2 linked regions of the Acidicapsa ligni genome follow. The protein of the gene in region 1 interacts with the protein of each later gene in a pairwise test. Links are inferred from orthologs where the notes say so. Each region holds a gene or a part of one and is shown in the gene's direction. Other genes may lie near its edges. The genes, in order: ligA and leuS.

What was found.
Region 2: the proteins of ligA (region 1) and leuS interact in binary tests that used the Escherichia coli proteins (3 or more experiments, as listed by UniProt). The link is inferred for Acidicapsa ligni from one-to-one orthologs.

Annotation. Positions count from the first base shown.
Region 1 is NZ_JAGSYG010000001.1:489,979-497,942, reverse strand. The notes cover bases 1,523-4,461. They hold ligA (NAD-dependent DNA ligase LigA), read left to right. Parts: upstream 1,523-1,919; coding sequence 1,920-4,004; downstream 4,005-4,461. Other genes in these bases: OHL19_RS01925 (hypothetical protein), read left to right, coding at 4,260-4,461; OHL19_RS01935 (TM2 domain-containing protein), read right to left, coding at 1,523-1,553. In the rest of the region: OHL19_RS01940 (AraC family transcriptional regulator), read left to right, coding at 128-1,054; more of OHL19_RS01935, read right to left, coding at 1,086-1,522; more of OHL19_RS01925, read left to right, coding at 4,462-4,493; OHL19_RS01920 (carotenoid biosynthesis protein), read right to left, coding at 5,080-5,892; OHL19_RS01915 (hypothetical protein), read left to right, coding at 6,001-6,702; OHL19_RS01910 (GlxA family transcriptional regulator), read right to left, coding at 6,749-7,744; OHL19_RS01905 (HD domain-containing protein), read left to right, coding at 7,864-7,964. UniProt on the Escherichia coli protein: DNA ligase that catalyzes the formation of phosphodiester linkages between 5'-phosphoryl and 3'-hydroxyl groups in double-stranded DNA using NAD as a coenzyme and as the energy source for the reaction.
Region 2 is NZ_JAGSYG010000006.1:227,397-235,552, reverse strand. What follows is about bases 1,581-4,711. They hold leuS (leucine--tRNA ligase), read left to right. Parts: upstream 1,581-1,926; coding sequence 1,927-4,497; downstream 4,498-4,711. Other genes in these bases: OHL19_RS19300 (hypothetical protein), read left to right, coding at 4,614-4,711. In the rest of the region: OHL19_RS19320 (hypothetical protein), read right to left, coding at 1-7; OHL19_RS19315 (deoxyribonuclease IV), read left to right, coding at 131-994; OHL19_RS19310 (hypothetical protein), read right to left, coding at 1,156-1,500; more of OHL19_RS19300, read left to right, coding at 4,712-5,573; OHL19_RS19295 (acyltransferase family protein), read right to left, coding at 5,593-6,747; guaA (glutamine-hydrolyzing GMP synthase), read left to right, coding at 6,958-8,156.

The DNA of each region.
Region 1 (7,964 bases):
CACAACTATCATCACACGCCTCCACGCACTTTTCTTCAATACCCAGAACTGCCGATTCCTTGCCTAATCCTCCATTTCTACAGACAAGTCGGTCCCATTGCTCTAGTCTTAATATTGGAATAAAACTATGGATGAGCTGGATAAAAATCAGAAGAAGATGGTTGCCCTCCTCAACCACCTCGCCACCCTCGATGGCATGCGCCCCTCATCGCTCCAGGGCGTCCGCCTCCTTCGCTCCGGCTGCTCTACCCGCCTTCCCGTCATGTATGAGCCAAGCATCATCATCGTCGCCCAGGGCCGCAAGCGCGGCTATCTGCACGATCGGCACTTCACCTACGACGCGCGCAACTACCTCACCCTGACCGTCCCGCTTCCTTTTGAATGTGAAACAGAAGTAGCCGAAGACGGCCCATTCCTCGGCGTAGGCATCCGCATCGAGCTCGCAGTCCTGAGCGATCTGCTCATGCAATTGGACCCCAAAGACCGCCCAAAACTCGTCGGCTTAGACGAGACCAGCGTCTCCGCCACCGAACTCGATCCCGCCCTGAGCGACGCCACCATCCGCCTGCTCGAATGCATGACATCGGCCGCAGACGCCAACGTCCTCGGCCCGCAGGTCATCCGTGAGATTCACTATCGCGTTCTCCAGGGCAAGCAAGGCGGCGCATTGCAATCGCTCCTCCTGATGGATGGCCCCCGCAAACACATGCATCGCATCCTTCACCGCATGCACTCCGACTACGCCAGCCCAATGGATGTCCCCGCCCTGGCCAGCGAAATCGGCATGAGCGTCTCCGCGCTCCACCATCACTTCAAGGCCCTCACCGCAACCTCGCCTCTGCAATACCTGAAAACCGTTCGCCTGCACAAAGCCAGAATGCTCATGGTTCAGGACTCACTCGGAGCCTCGATCGCTGCGGAGCGCGTCGGCTACGAGAGCCCCTCGCAGTTCAGCCGGGAATTCAAACGCCTCTTCGGCTTCTCGCCCGTAGACGAAACCCACCGCCTGCGCAACGCCTTCAGCCTGAGCCAACCCAGCACCCAGGCCGGCTAGCAGCTACAACCTCGAAACGAATAACCGCGGCCTACAACCGCGCCCCGCAACCCCCACAAAACCTCGACCCCACAGCATTCACCTGTCGGCAATTCCCGCAAGCCACCAACGCCGCCTCACCATTTGCCGCAGCCGACACCGAAACATAAACCGGCTGCGCGGCATACCCATAGCCACCCCATCCCGGAAAGGGAATCGCGATCCCCAGCGCCGCCGCAATCCCCGCCGCCTGCTGCGCGTTATAAGCACGCACCCGCCCCGGCATAAAGAAACACTCCACCAGCCCCAGCAGCGCCGGAATCCCCGTCCAGCAGAAGCAGCAATAAAGAATCCCCAGACCCACCCGGCCCACATAAAAGTGGTGAATGCCAAAACACCCCAGGAATATCGCCAGCAACACGCCCACAACCTCATCCCGGCGCACCGACTCAAACTGCATCTGAAACACCTGCTGCGGACTAGGACTGGGATATGAATCAGGATACGAATAAGCACTCATGGCAACATCTCCTATCCAATCAATACGCAATTACCCCACAACAGTTCAATCCCCAAAACCCAAAGCAAACCCCAGCCTAGCCATGCCCTTGTTCTAGCCCGAGCCTTTGCAGTTGCCCCTGCCTTTGCAGTTGTCCTTGCCCTTGCAGTTGTCCTTGCCCTTGCAGTTCTGTCTGTCATTCCCGAAGGGAATCTGCTTCTTCCGTTGCCCTTGCAGTTGTTCTTGCCCCTTCCTTTTGCCCTGCCCTTCCCCTTCTGTCTGTCATTCCAAAGTGAATCTGCTTCCCCCGTTACCTCATGCCCTATCCATCACCCGTCCCACCACCCCCAGCAACAACGCAAAGCACCACTAGCTATAATCCCCAGCATGAGCGCGCATCAAGACCCATTCACCCAGGTAGCCGAACTAACCACCCAGCTCCGCCACCACGAATACCTCTACTACGGCATGGACGCCCCCGAAATCACCGACGCCCAATACGACGCGCTCATGAACGAGCTGAAAGCCCTCGAAGCAGCCCACCCCGAGCTACTCTCCCCCGATTCGCCCACCCAGCGCGTCGGAGGCCGCCCCGCCGAAGGTTTTCAGAAAGTCCCGCACTCCCGCCCCATGCTCTCCCTCGACAACGCCTACAACGCCGAAGAACTAGCCGACTGGGACCGCCGCGTCCATGAACTCGCAGGCAATCTCCCGGTAAAGTACATCGCCGAACTGAAGCTCGACGGCCTCAGCCTCGCCCTGCACTACGAAATCGGCACCGACGGCAACGCCCGCCTAGTTCGCGGCCTCACCCGCGGCGATGGATCCATTGGCGAAGACGTCACCAGCAACGTCCGCACCATGAAAAGCATCCCCCTGACCATTCCCGCCGCAAGACTCAAAAAGTCCGGCCTGATCGATCAACACGACCAGCACGCCATCGAAATCCGCGGCGAAATCGTCATGCCCCTCGCCACCTTCAAAAAAGCCAATGCCGAGCGCGAAGCAGCCGGACTAGCCCCCGCCGCCAACCCCCGCAACTTCGCCGCCGGAACCATCCGCACCCTCGACCCCAACATCGTCGCCCAGCGCCGCCTCGACTTCTACGCCTACTTCCTTATCCTCAACGGCGAATACAACCCCGCAGGCCAGCACGCCACCCTCGAAACCCTTACCGCCCTCGGCTTCCGCGTCAACCCTCATCGCGACACCTTCTCCACCCCCGAACAGCTCATGACCTTCATCGACAAAGCCGAAGCCGAGCGCGAAACCCTCGGCTACGAAATCGACGGCGTCGTCATCAAAGTCGATTCCCAGACCACCCAGCTCCGCCTCGGCTACACCGGCCGCGCACCCCGCTGGGCCATCGCCTACAAATACACCGCCCGCGCCGGAATCACCCAGGTCCTCGAAATCCAGGTCACCGTAGGCCGCACCGGCAAACTCACCCCGCTCGCCGTTCTCAAGCCCGTCTCCATCGGAGGCACCACCGTAGTCCGCGCCGGCCTCTTCAACGCCGACGAAGTAGCCCGCCTCGGCGTCCGCACCGGCTCCTGGGTCAAAGTAGAACGCGGCGGCGACGTCATCCCCAAAATCGCCGAAGTCGTCCCCCGGCCGGAAACCGACGCAGGCATTCCCGAAGCCGCCGAACCCTTCCAAATGCCGGACCACTGCCCCGTCTGCGGCACCCTCGCCGAACACACCGAAGGCGAAGTCGACACCTATTGCATCAACATCGACTGCCCCGCACGCCTAGTCCAGTCGCTCCTCTATTTCTCCCATCGCGGAGTCATGAACATCGAGGGTCTCGGCGAAGCACTCGTAGTCCAGCTTTTAAATTCAGGACTGGTCAAATCCATCGCCGACCTCTACACCCTCACCGAAGAGCAACTGCTGACTCTAGAGCGCGTAGGCAAAAAATCCGCCGAATCTCTTCTCACCCAGATTGAGAAATCCAAAGACGCAGGCCTCGCCCGGGTCCTCATGGGCCTCGGCATCCCTTTCGTCGGCGAACGCACAGCCGAACTCCTGGCCGCAGAATTCGGCACCGTCCAGGCAGTAGAAAATGCCTCCCAGGAAGACCTCGAAAAAGTTCAGGAAGTTGGCCCAAAAGTAGCCGCCAGTGTCCACGACTTTTTCCAGAACGAGCCCAACCGCGCCCTCGTCACCCGCCTCGCCGAACTGGGACTGAAACTAACCGCCGAAAAGAAACAACGCACCACGCAACTGGAAGGCTTAACCTTCGTCCTCACCGGCACCTTCCCAACCTTGAGCCGCGAAGAAGCCAAAGAAAAGATAGAGTCCGCCGGAGGCAAAGTAAGCGGCAGCGTCAGCAAAAAAACCAACTACGTAGTAGCAGGCGAAGAAGCCGGCAGCAAACTAACCAAAGCCCAGGAACTAAAAATAGAAATAATCGACGAGCCCAAACTCCTCGAACTACTAACCCAGAAACCACCAGCCCATCTGTCCTAGCAGTTGCCCTTGCAGTTGCAGTTGCAGCTGCCTTTGTTGTTGCCTTTCTGGCTGTCATTCCCGAAGGGAATCTGCTGTTAGCTTTTGCAGTAGCATTTGCCGTTGCCCTTGCCTTTCTGTCTGTCATTCCCGAAGGGAATCTGCTGTTAGCCCTCACAAATGCCCTTACCCGTCAGCCTGCCATCCAACCGCCCATTACAACTTATTTAGTTATTAACGAGTACCATCAAATTGTGCTGGAAAGGAGGCACTTCAATGCCTAATGTGCACGGTATTGAATTCGACGCCAATCAGTCTGACTTAGTGAAAGATATTATCCGCGAGTTACTCAAAGACGGGAACTGCACCGTCTACGCTGTACCGCATATCAAGCCCAACGGAGAGTTGAGAATGGCCGCAACACCGCCAAATCCAACCCCGCGACGGCAACACGGTGTCTTCCTGCGAATCCGCCCAGGCGCTCGTGAAGCGACGATTTTCGTCCGATGAATGCCAAAGCTGGAGAGCAGCTCACCAGTATTACTAAATTCTCTCAGGCAGGCATTCTGGACGTAGTTAGAGTCTGGCGTAAACAAACATCCCCTAATCTAGCCGCATAACATGCGACACCCACCCTGACCGCAAAGATAACCAGTAGCCAGGGTGGGAGTAACCAAAACCAAAATTAACTTACAACACATAGAGACAATCCCAATAACTCCAGAAATTCCGCCGTCAACCCTGGGCAAAGTTATTGCCTTTGCCTTTGCAGTTGCCCTTGCCCTTGCCTTTGCCTTTGCTGTTGCTGTTGCAGTTCTGTCTGTCATTCCCGAAGGGAATCTGCTTCTTCCTTTGCCCTTGCCTCCACCGTTGCCTTTTCTATCCATCCGCCCCGCAGAGAATCTACCGCACCCCTCGACATCCGCCCCAAAACCCTGACCGCATGAAACAGCGACCATACCCCCTCCTGCACTAGTCTTGTCATCCTGAGCGAAGCGAAGATCTGCTTCTTTCGCGATTTACGCTTATCGACCAGCGCCTTGGATAGCTGGATAGGCGAGGGCTTCAGCCCTCGCATCAAGCAACTCCAAAAACTTTACGCGTGGGGCCTTTCGGCCCCGAGATTCTTCAACCCCTCATCCCCCAACCAAACCCGCACCCCAGCCACCAGCGCAGGAACCCCCATAGAAAACAAAGCCACCAACTGCAACGCCGGAATCTGATTCTCAGCCACATACCGCACCGCAAAGAACCCATAAACCATCACCGGCAGCGCCTCAAACAACCGCGTATTCACACGCGCGTCGCTAACTCCACGCCAAAGCCATCCGGCAATCAGGTAAACAATAAAAGTAGTAGCCAGCCATCCCAGGTAGTTATGTCGCGGAACCCCAAAGTAAGCCCCGCCCTTTTCCCAAACCCAGTTACCATCCTTAGCCATCCCCGGATCCATAACCATATCCCAGCCCGTCATCACAAACGCGGACACAGCCGCCAGCGCAGTAATTCCAGTAACCGTGCGCGTATCGATGCCCCTCAACAAAGCCCGCCCCACCATCCACGATGGATAAATCATCATGAACCACGCCAGCGGAATCAACACCGGCACATCCCCTAACTTAGCTCCGAGTGACTCCCCGTAGTGATAACTCCCATAGATAACTCCCGACCGCACCCCAAACTCTTCCATGCAATAAGAGACCACTGCGGACACACCAAAAAACACCGCCGTCCGCCGCCCGCCCTCAAGCGCCACGCAATGCACCAGAGCAAATAAAACAAACACCACTGTGAATCCAACATTCCCAAGCCCCGGCAGCCTCAACCACGGCCCAACCGCCTCCGTCAGGATGAGATACATCACCCCGGCAAACAACACCCACGCCAGCGCCGTAATCAGTCGCTTCAAGTCACTCTCCATGTCGCAGAAAAACTGCTTCCAAAATAGCAGATCAAAATCTCGCGCCCTCAACCCGCACCCCTCGACAACCGCCCCCAAACCCCGTACCCTGACCGCATGAAGCAGCTACTATGCGCCCTCCTGTTCGCCGTCTTATCCCCAGCCTTCGCCCACGCCCAGGATCCCCTGACCGCCTTCCCCAACAACTACAAGCTCATCCTCGACACCCCCGACCTCCGCGTCATCCGCTGCCACTACGGCCCCCACGAACACGTCGGCGTCCACAACCACTCCGACTACCCCACCATCTACGTCTACCTGTCCGACTCCGGCCCCGTCCGCTTCACCCATGACGAAACCCCACCCTTCGTCATGACCCGCCCGCCCGTCAAGACAGGAGCATTCCGCATCGCCCCCGGACGCCCCGAGCGCCACTCCGTTGACAATCTCGGCGATCTCTCCTCCGACTACCTCCGCATCGAACTCAAAAAGCTCCCGCTCCACAGCCTCACCAGCCCCAAACGCGACGAAGCTCCTGCAACCCTCACTCAAGGCAACACAGAAGAGTTCTCCGACCCCGACCTCACCATCCACCGCATCATCTGTAGCGCAGGCGCACCATGCCCCACTGGCAGCCCCAATCTACCCACCCTGCTCGTAGCCTTCTCGCCCGCAAAAATCAGCACCGCATCCACAGAAAAACAGATGCGCAGCAGCGACATCCAGTGGCTCCCGAACAGCCAATCCCTCTCAATCGCCGCCTCAACCCCAGCCCCAGCCCACGTATTAGAAATCCAATTCCAGGAACCGAAAAAATAACCCAGCACCTATCTCGTGTCGTGCTCGAATCGTGCCCGCATCTTGACTAGTCCGTACTCTGGATCTCTCTCCGCGTGAACCGCCGTGCATACTCTCCGGCGGTCACTCCAATCTCCCGCAAAAACGTCCGCCGCATCGAGTCCGCGCTTTGAAACCCGCAAGCATCCGCAATACCCTTCAACCCCATCGCCGAGCTGTCCATCATCCGCTGCGCCGCTTCCACCCGCATCCGGTCCACAAACTGTCCCGGATTCATCCCCGTCTCCCGCAAGCAAACCCGCGTAAAGTGCCGCGCACTCATCCCAATCCGCTCCGCCAGCAATTCAACCGTCAGATGATCCCGCAAATGCTCCAGCATCCACACCTGCAACTCCCGCAGCGGCAACGAATCGCCCGCCTGATGCGAAAGCATATGGCTGAACTGTGCCTGTCCACCCGGCCGCACCAGGAACATCACCAGCATTCGCGCCACCTCCAGCGCAACCGCATGCCCATGATCTTCCTCCACCATCGCCAGCGATAGATCGATGCCCGCCGTAATTCCCGCCGAAGTATAGATCGGGACTCCACCCCCATGCCCGTCCCCATCTCTTGCCATATCCCGTAAATAGATCGGATCGCGCAATACCTCGACTTTCGGAAACTCCCGCGCCAACCGATCGCAGAATGCCCAGTGCGTCACCGCCTGCCGCCCATCCAGCAACCCCGCAGCCGCCAGCAAAAATGCCCCGGTACAGATCGAAGCCACCCTCCGCGAACGTCCCGCCGCATCCGCAATCCATTGCAGATAGCCCTCGTCATAAATCCCACTCTCCGCCCCGAGCCCGCCCGCGATCATAAGCGTGTCGATCGTCGTATCCGCCAACGCACTCAGCGGCACCGCCCCGGTCAGCGAAACCCCGCGATGCGTTCTCAGTACCCCATCGTTCTCTGGAGTAGCCAGCACCACCTCATACCCCGGCGCGCTGCCAAACACTTCCAGCGGCCCGGTCACATCCAAAATCTGCACCGGAGCAGGCCCGGTAATCACAATCCTTCGCATGCAGTCATGCTACGTCGCCCAGGCACGCCCCGTGTCCTATATGTGTCCTAAATCGTCGTATCCGCGTCGTGGCGGACTCACCCCAATCGGCCTAACGTGAAAACTGCAAGGAGATCAACATGACCACCTCTCTCAACAACACCGCCATTCCCGACAGCAAACTCGCCGGCGAAGCTACCGCCATCCTCCGCGAACACGGCACCAGCCTCATCTACAACCA
Region 2 (8,156 bases), on another replicon or contig:
CTGACATGGAAGAAATTCTATGCCTAATTCGTACTTTTTCATCATTACTAAAGTGCTGTTGTCCTATGGGGTTAAATCCTAATGCATTCCGTGTGATGAGATCGTAGCCGGTCCAATTAAACTGAAGTTTATGCAAGCTAACGTCAAGCGCATCGGCATTCACCTTGGAACGGCTGGCGGTCCATCGACTGCAGTCGAGCGCGCCCGCGAAATCGGCGCGAATACTTTCCAGATTTTTTCCTCGAGCCCACGCATGTGGAAGTCACCCAAGCCTGCTCCGGAGCAGTGCAAACGCATGGCTACGTTGCGCGCTGAATTTGATGTAGGGCCGCTGGTCATTCACACCAGCTACCTGGTGAACGTCTGCAGCCAGAACGAGGAAGTTCGCCAGAAGAGCATTGTCGCCTTCCGGGGCGAGATCGAGCGCGCGCTGGCTTTTGGCGCGGAATATCTTGTGCTGCATCCGGGCTCATGGAAAGGGCTCACGCGCGATCGCGGGCTGGAGCTTGCCGCTGAATCCATCACCGAATCCATTGACGGATTGCCCTGGCAGGGGACTGGTTTTCACATTCTTATTGAAAACACCGCCGGAGCGGAGTTTTCGCTTGGCGGCAGCTTTGAGCAGGTGGCGGAACTCGTTGCCCGCTTGCAGGCCACCGCTCCTGTCGGTGTGTGCCTCGACACCTGCCACACGCACGTGGCTGGATACGATCTCGTTTCGCCAGAGGGTTATGAGGCAACGATTCAGTTGGTCGAGTCGACGATCGGAACGCAGGCTGTTCGCGTCTGGCACTGCAACGATGCGAAAGCGGCGCGCGGATCGAAACTCGATCGTCATGAAAACATCGGCGAAGGCACGATGGGCCTCGAACCTTTTCGCCGACTGTTGAATGATCCGCGATTCGCACACTCGGCGTTTATTGCTGAAACTCCTGTCGATGAGCCGGGAGATGATTTGCGCAATGTAAGCACGTTGCGCAGTCTGGTGAAGTGAACTGAACTGAACTGAACTTAATTAAAAATGCCTAACTATTCGCCCGATATTTCGCTCGATGCCGGAGAGGTGACTTAGCGCAACGGTGCGCCTGGCGCTACGATCTTCGGGTTTCTTAGGTTTTTTATAGGGTTTTAGATTTCTTTTGATCTCATCCCTAATTAGTAATAAAAATGAGTAACTTTGGTCAGGATTCTCGCTGAAATCATGTTACGCTTTGTGCCGTGGTTGAAAGTGAGGGTGAAATGGAATCCTGTCTGCACCACGGCGTCGGCTGCAGCCCGGCCGGAACTCCCCTTCACAAATGCGCGGGCTATTTTGAGTGCTCGTTTGCGTGTGAACACTACGTCTGCGAAAACCATGTTCGTCGTAGTCGCTACGGGACTTTCTGCGACGAATGTTATCCGGAACCACCGGCGTTCGCTGTGCCCAAGGGGATGCGGCAAGTCGCGTACCTGGCTGGTCGTGCGGCGCATCATCCAATGAATCACGGAACTGCTCATCATAGGTGAGCCTTGCAAGAAGGGTTTATCGGTTGAGTTTGAGTTTTATTTCAGAGCGGCGTGTGACTGCCAGGTCATGCACTTCGGCTGGTTTTCTGTGCTGAATTCAATCTGCGATTTGTGATCGTGGGTTTTCCAATACAACTGTTGAGATTGGTTGATGTTGTCTTGTGTCGTTTTTGAGTTCAGCGCAGAGATTTGGTTTTGGGTTAGTGATTGTCCTTGGGTGGGAAACGGGAGAAGCAGATTCCCTTCGGGAATGACAGCCAGAGCTGCAAGGGCAACTGCAAAAGCTAATCAACGGCTGAGGCAAGGGCGGGAACAAAGTTCGGAATTGCTGTGCTGTTTTGTGGACTGATCCAGTGCCGGAAAGTGCCGGAAATTCTTTCAAATTGGCTCATCTTCTCCGCCCGTTTAAACTAGAGACTTATGGCGGAAGAAAAAGAGATTCGTTACACCCCGGCGACGATCGAGCCTCGCTGGCAGGATATTTGGGCGGCCAATCCGGCGCTCTATTCAGCGGAACCGGCAGGTACGCCCAAGCCTAAGTACTACGTGCTCGAAATGTTGCCCTATCCTAGTGGCCAGTTGCACATGGGCCATGTGCGCAACTATTCGATTGGCGACGCCCTTGCCCGCTACATGTGGATGCAGGGTTACAACGTGCTGCACCCGATGGGCTGGGACGCATTCGGACTGCCGGCGGAAAATGCTGCGCTGAAAAATAACACTCCTCCGCGCCAGTGGACGCTGCAGAATATCGCCGCCATGAAGCGCCAGATGCAGCGCCTCGGATTGGCCTACGACTGGGCCAACGAAGTTACGACCTGCCTGCCTGACTACTACCGCTGGAACCAGTGGTTCTTCCTACGCATGTATGAGAAGGGGCTTGTCTACCGCAAGCAGAGCAAGGTGAACTGGTGTTCGCTCTGCGCGACGGTGCTTGCGAATGAGCAGGTCGTGAACGGCTGCTGCTGGCGCCATGAGGACAACATCGTCCAGCAGCGCAACCTTGAGCAGTGGTTCTATCGCATCACGGCTTATGCGCAGGAACTGCTCGAAGGTCTCGACCAACTCGACGGCTGGCCTGAAAAAGTTCGCACCATGCAGCGCAACTGGATTGGCCGCAGCGAAGGCACGGAAGTCGACTTCACACTAGAAGGCGGCACTCACGAGCCCGGCGCAGCCGCAGAGAAAATCCGCGTCTTCACTACGCGCGTTGACACGATCTTTGGCGCCACGAGTGTACAGCTTGCGCCTGAGCATCCGCTGGTCGCGAGCCTCACTGCAACCAATGGAATGTTGCTGCATGAAGTCAATGCGCTCATCGATCAGCAGAAGAAGGCCCGCGAGTCGGGCGATCTTGGAGCGATTGAGAAGCACGGCGTCTTTACCGGGTATTACGCACTTAATCCCTATAACCAGGAGCGGGTGCCGATCTGGGTCGCTAACTACATCCTCATGGATTACGGCACCGGCGCGATCATGAGCGTGCCAGCGCACGACGAACGCGATTTTGAATTTGCGACCAAGTACGGCTTGGAGATTCGCCCGGTTATTCGACCGGTCGCGAATCCTGAATCAGCCGATGCCGAAGAGGCAGTGCTGCCTTTCGTCTCAGAAGATGGAGTGCTGATCAACTCAGGTGAGTTCGACGACTACACGTGCGAAGAGGCACAGATAGCCTTGCAGCAGATTGCAGTCAGAGGAGGCTTTGGCGAGCCTACCGTCACCTTCCGGCTCAAGGACTGGGGCGTAAGCCGCCAGCGTTATTGGGGTACGCCTATCCCGATGATCAACTGCCCTGTCGATGGGCTGGTTCCTGTTCCGGACGATCAGTTGCCGGTATTGTTGCCGGAGCAGATCGAGATCACGCAGGAAGGCGGATCGCCGCTCAGCCGCGTGCCCAGCTTTCTCAACACGACGTGCCCGAAATGTGGAGGTCCTGCAACGCGTGAGACCGATACGATGGACACGTTTGTCGATTCAAGCTGGTATTTTTACCGCTATACCGATCCGCAGAATAGCGAAGCGCCATACGATCCGGCGAAGGCGCAGTACTGGTTCCCGATTGATCAGTACATCGGCGGCGTCGAACACGCCATTCTGCATCTGATCTACTCGCGCTTCTTCACAAAGGTGATGCGCGATCTTGGCCTTATTACCAACGACGAACCGGCGCGCCGACTGTTTACGCAGGGCATGGTAATCAAAGACGGCGCGAAGATGTCAAAGTCCAAGGGCAACGTGGTTTCGCCGGACGATATGGTGGCGCGCTACGGAGCCGATGCGACGCGCATGTATGCGCTTTTTGCTGCTCCACCGGATCGCGATCTGGACTGGCAGGAAGATGGTGTTGCGGGCATAAGCCGCTTCCTGGGCCGCGTCTTTCGCTTTGTGAATCGCTTTGCGCCGGTTGCGATCAGCGTGCATAAAGGCGAAGTCGGCACAGCTTTTAATTCTACGGATGCAACTGCTGCAGAAGTCTCAACCGGGGCTTCGCTCGCGTTGCTTCGCAAGCTGCACCAGACCATTGCCAAGATCACGCAGGACTTCGCTGGCCGCTGGCATTTCAACACTTCCATTGCAGCGATTATGGAACTGGTGAATGAATACTATGCGGCTGAGGCGCAGATCGTCTCCGGCGAAGTGCCGCCTGCGGTTGTGGCGGAGCTGTTGCGTTCGCTTGTCCTGCTGCTCGCTCCGTTCGCTCCGTTCCTCACGGCTGAACTCTGGTCGGAACTGGGCGAGACCAGCGAAGTTCTGCGCGAGCCCTGGCCGGTTTCCAATGCCGATCTCGCCCGGGAGGATGAAATCGAGGTCCCTGTTCAAGTAAATGGCAAGCTGCGCGCGCTGGTGCGTCTGCCTGCGGGAGCAGATAAGGCTATGCTTGAAGCCTCGGCCCTGTCTGATGAAAAAGTGGTGGAGTGGCTTGCGGGCAAGACTCCGGTGAAGATCATCGTGGTGCCGGGAAAGCTGGTCAATCTGGTTGTTAAGTAGTGTCGTGAAGTAGGTATTGTCGTGCGGATACTGGGGCGGTCGGCGTTTCAGTATCCGCATGCGAGGAATTGGGGCGCAGAGGCTCCGAATCACCGTTTCAGGAATTTCGGGGCAAGATGAATTCTCTCTCCGCATCCGGCCATCGCGGCGACATTCCTTCGCAGTCAGATATGCGGAAGCTGCGCGCGACTCAGAACATTGTGAGCTTCATGGGCTTTGCGTGGAGCCATCCATCCCTGGTCGCCATCGAGGTGGGCTGGCGCTGGCTCTTTGGGATACCGTTTCTCTATATTCTTCGGATTCAGGCGCAGCAAATCCTCATCAAAATTCCCCCGGAAAGCGCAGGGCTCGATCGTCTTGACGGCCAGAATCCCTGGCGTTCTTCGGTGATTCTCGCCAACGCTGCGTCGCTTTATCTGCCCGAGGTGATTGCGGTTCTGCACTGGCTGGTGCCGGTGGCGATTCTTGTGTGGGCAATGGTTTCCGGGTTGGGCCGTTCGCTGGTATTGCATCGCATGAACGGGCTGAATGGCGGGGCAAAAAGCACGTTCTCTCGGCATCTCCCGGGCATCATCCTGGCGCAGGGATTGTGGCTGGTCGCGGAGCTTGGTTTCTTCTATCTCTGGTTTCGCGGAGTTTCCTGGGCCGCCGCTACGCATCTGACGACGACCGTCAATCCCGATCTGCTCGGATATCTTTGCTGGGTCATTGTCATTTCGCTGGGCTTGTTTACTGCTTGGGCTTTTACCAGTTGGATCGTGGGCATCGTTCCGGTGTTGTTGGTCGAGGAAAATTGTTCACTTGTGGCCGCGATTGGTCGCAGCTTCCGTCTCGGCAAGTCGCTCTCAAGCAAGCTGGCCGAGGTCAACCTGGTGATGAGCATCGTACGGATCGCGCTGATTATCCTGGCGATGGTCTTTTGCGCCGCGCCGCTGCCATTTAGCGATCAGTTCGGGCAAGGCACGATGAACAATCTCTACGTTGTGATTGGAATCCTGTACCTGATCGCCAACGATCTTTTCCAGATTGTCCGCCTTAAGTCCTATCAGAGCCTTCGCCAGCATTATCGCGGGTAAAGGCTCTGACAGGAACTTCCTAGGTGCGGACGATATCTGCTTTGCCTGTTCCTTTGAATTTGCGCGCGAGCTTTTGCGGCCATTCGGGATCCATGCAGGGGCGCTCAATCAGGACGAAGAAGATCGTTCCTATCGCAAGCGTTGCTGCAAAGCTCAAGGCAAAAATTGCAGGTGTTCCTATCCAGATAGGCAAACGTGCCATGTGCATGTGCCCCAGCAGTATTGCAACTCCAGTAAGCACCAGCGTATGCGTGAGATAGAGGCTGTAGCACATGCCGCCGATGATGCTGACGGCTGGGAAGGCGAAGAAAGCGCGTACCGCCCATCCGTGAAAGCCCGCCAGATACAACAGGATTGTCGCGAAGGGCAGAACCAGCATATAGATCTGATAATTTGTCCCGAAGAGAATCCAGCCCAGCGCGACGAGGCCGAGCAGATCCCAGCAAACACGGGGCAGTTTGGGATGACTCTGCGAGAGATAAATTTCACACAAGAGAAAACCGGCCAGAAAGAATTGCGAAAACGCCAGTAACGTCAGTGCAACACGGCTCTCCGGATTAATCCAGGCGTGCGATCCATAGTCTGCTGCGAGTATTGCGACTACAAGAATCAGTCTTCGCAGGATCGCAGGCCGCACATAGAAAACCGCAGCCAGGAGTGGCGCCAGGATGTAGAACTGCACCTCAATCTCCAACGACCACGCAGGCGGGTTGATCGTGGAGTATTGGTTGTAAACCAGGCTATGCACATAGAAGAGCGAGGCCAGCAGATGTACGGCTACGGCTCCAACGGCGGCATGTTTATAGAAAGCCACCATCGGAAAGCGCACCAGCATCGCCAGCACATAGGGCGGCTCCAGACGGGTCAGCCTGCGCTTGAAATAGCTGCTCAATTTGACCGGCTTGGCGTCGAGTAAATTATGGCGCGCAAAGGGAAGCGCGAGGATAAATCCGCTGATTGTGAAGAAAAGGCAGACGCCGATCTTGCCATGTTCTACCGCGCGATGAAAGAGCGTTGGGAAGAGGCCGGTACCGATTGGCGGGTTAATCTGCACAAATACATGCGAAGCAATCACCATAAAAATAGCAAGGAACCGGAACCCATCCACCTCGGGAATGAACCGGTTACTGGTGATGATGCGGCGGAGGCGGAAATGGGAAAGCCAGGCAAACATTGGTCAGGGATCTCGCTTTACTGTTGGGGGAACAACGTCACCAGATCGAAACCAGCTTTTCTTCAAGCGGGTCTGGGTTGCTTTATGCGTCCAGGCAACCAGTTGATATCAGAATAACGCACAGTCGTGTATTCCCTGCGAATGAGTTGCCGGGCGCTCGAACTGCCAAAACCGCTTGCCACCCCTACCGTCGTCCTGCCAAACTATGGAGTGGACACCCAAAGCATAGTCATCCTGGATTTCGGCTCGCAGTACACGCAACTCATCGCGCGCCGCATTCGTGAACAGAACGTCTTCTCAGCCGTTCTTCCCTGTACGGCCTCGATTGCGGAGATTCTGGCATATTCGCCGATCGGCATTATTCTTTCCGGCGGACCATCGTCGGTGTATGACGCTGACGCTCCCAATGCCGATCCCGCCATCCTGCAGCTTGGCCTTCCCACGCTCGGTATCTGCTACGGATTGCAGTTCATCGCCTACCATCTTGGCGGCAAGGTCGTTCCGGCGAGCAAGCGCGAATACGGTCACGCCGAGGTCACGATCGAAGACCCGAAGTCGCCGCTTTTTGCCGATCTGCCCCCGACGATTCAGGTCTGGATGAGCCACGGCGACGAGGCCCTCGAACTTCCAGCGGGCTTTCACCGGACTGCTGTCACCTCGAATGCACTGGCAGGTATTGCCAATGAATCCGCGAAGATATGGGCCGTGCAGTTTCATCCCGAGGTGCATCATACCCCGCTTGGGCCGCAGCTTATCCGCAACTTTGTCTTCAACCTCTGTGGAGCCAAGGGCGACTGGACACCCTCGCACTTTATCGAGTCCACCGTGGCCGCGATTCGCGAGAAGGTTGGCAAAGGCCACGTTCTCTGCGCGCTGTCGGGTGGCGTGGATTCGTCCGTGGCTGCGGTCCTGGTGCATCGCGCTATTGGCGATCAGTTGACGTGTGTCTTTGTGAACAATGGAGTTCTGCGTAAGAACGAGTTCACGCAGGTCACACAAAATCTGCGCGGCAAGCTCGGCCTGAATCTTGTGCCTGTCGATTCGAGCGAGCGCTTTCTGGCCAAACTGGCCGGTGTGACGGATCCAGAGACCAAGCGCAAGATCATCGGTCGCGAATTTATCGCTGTCTTTGACGATGAGGCTGCTCGCATCGCGGAGCAATCGGGCGGGGTCGATTGGCTTGTTCAAGGCACGCTTTATCCCGATGTGATCGAGTCATCCAGCGTGCGTGGCCCATCGCAGACGATCAAGAGTCATCACAACGTCGGCGGTCTGCCTGAAACGATGAAGATGAAACTGATTGAGCCTCTGCGCGATCTTTTCAAGGATGAGGTCCGACGCATTGGCCGCGATCTCGGCATGCCGGAAGATATCCTCGGTCGCCAGCCGTTCCCCGGCCCAGGCCTCGC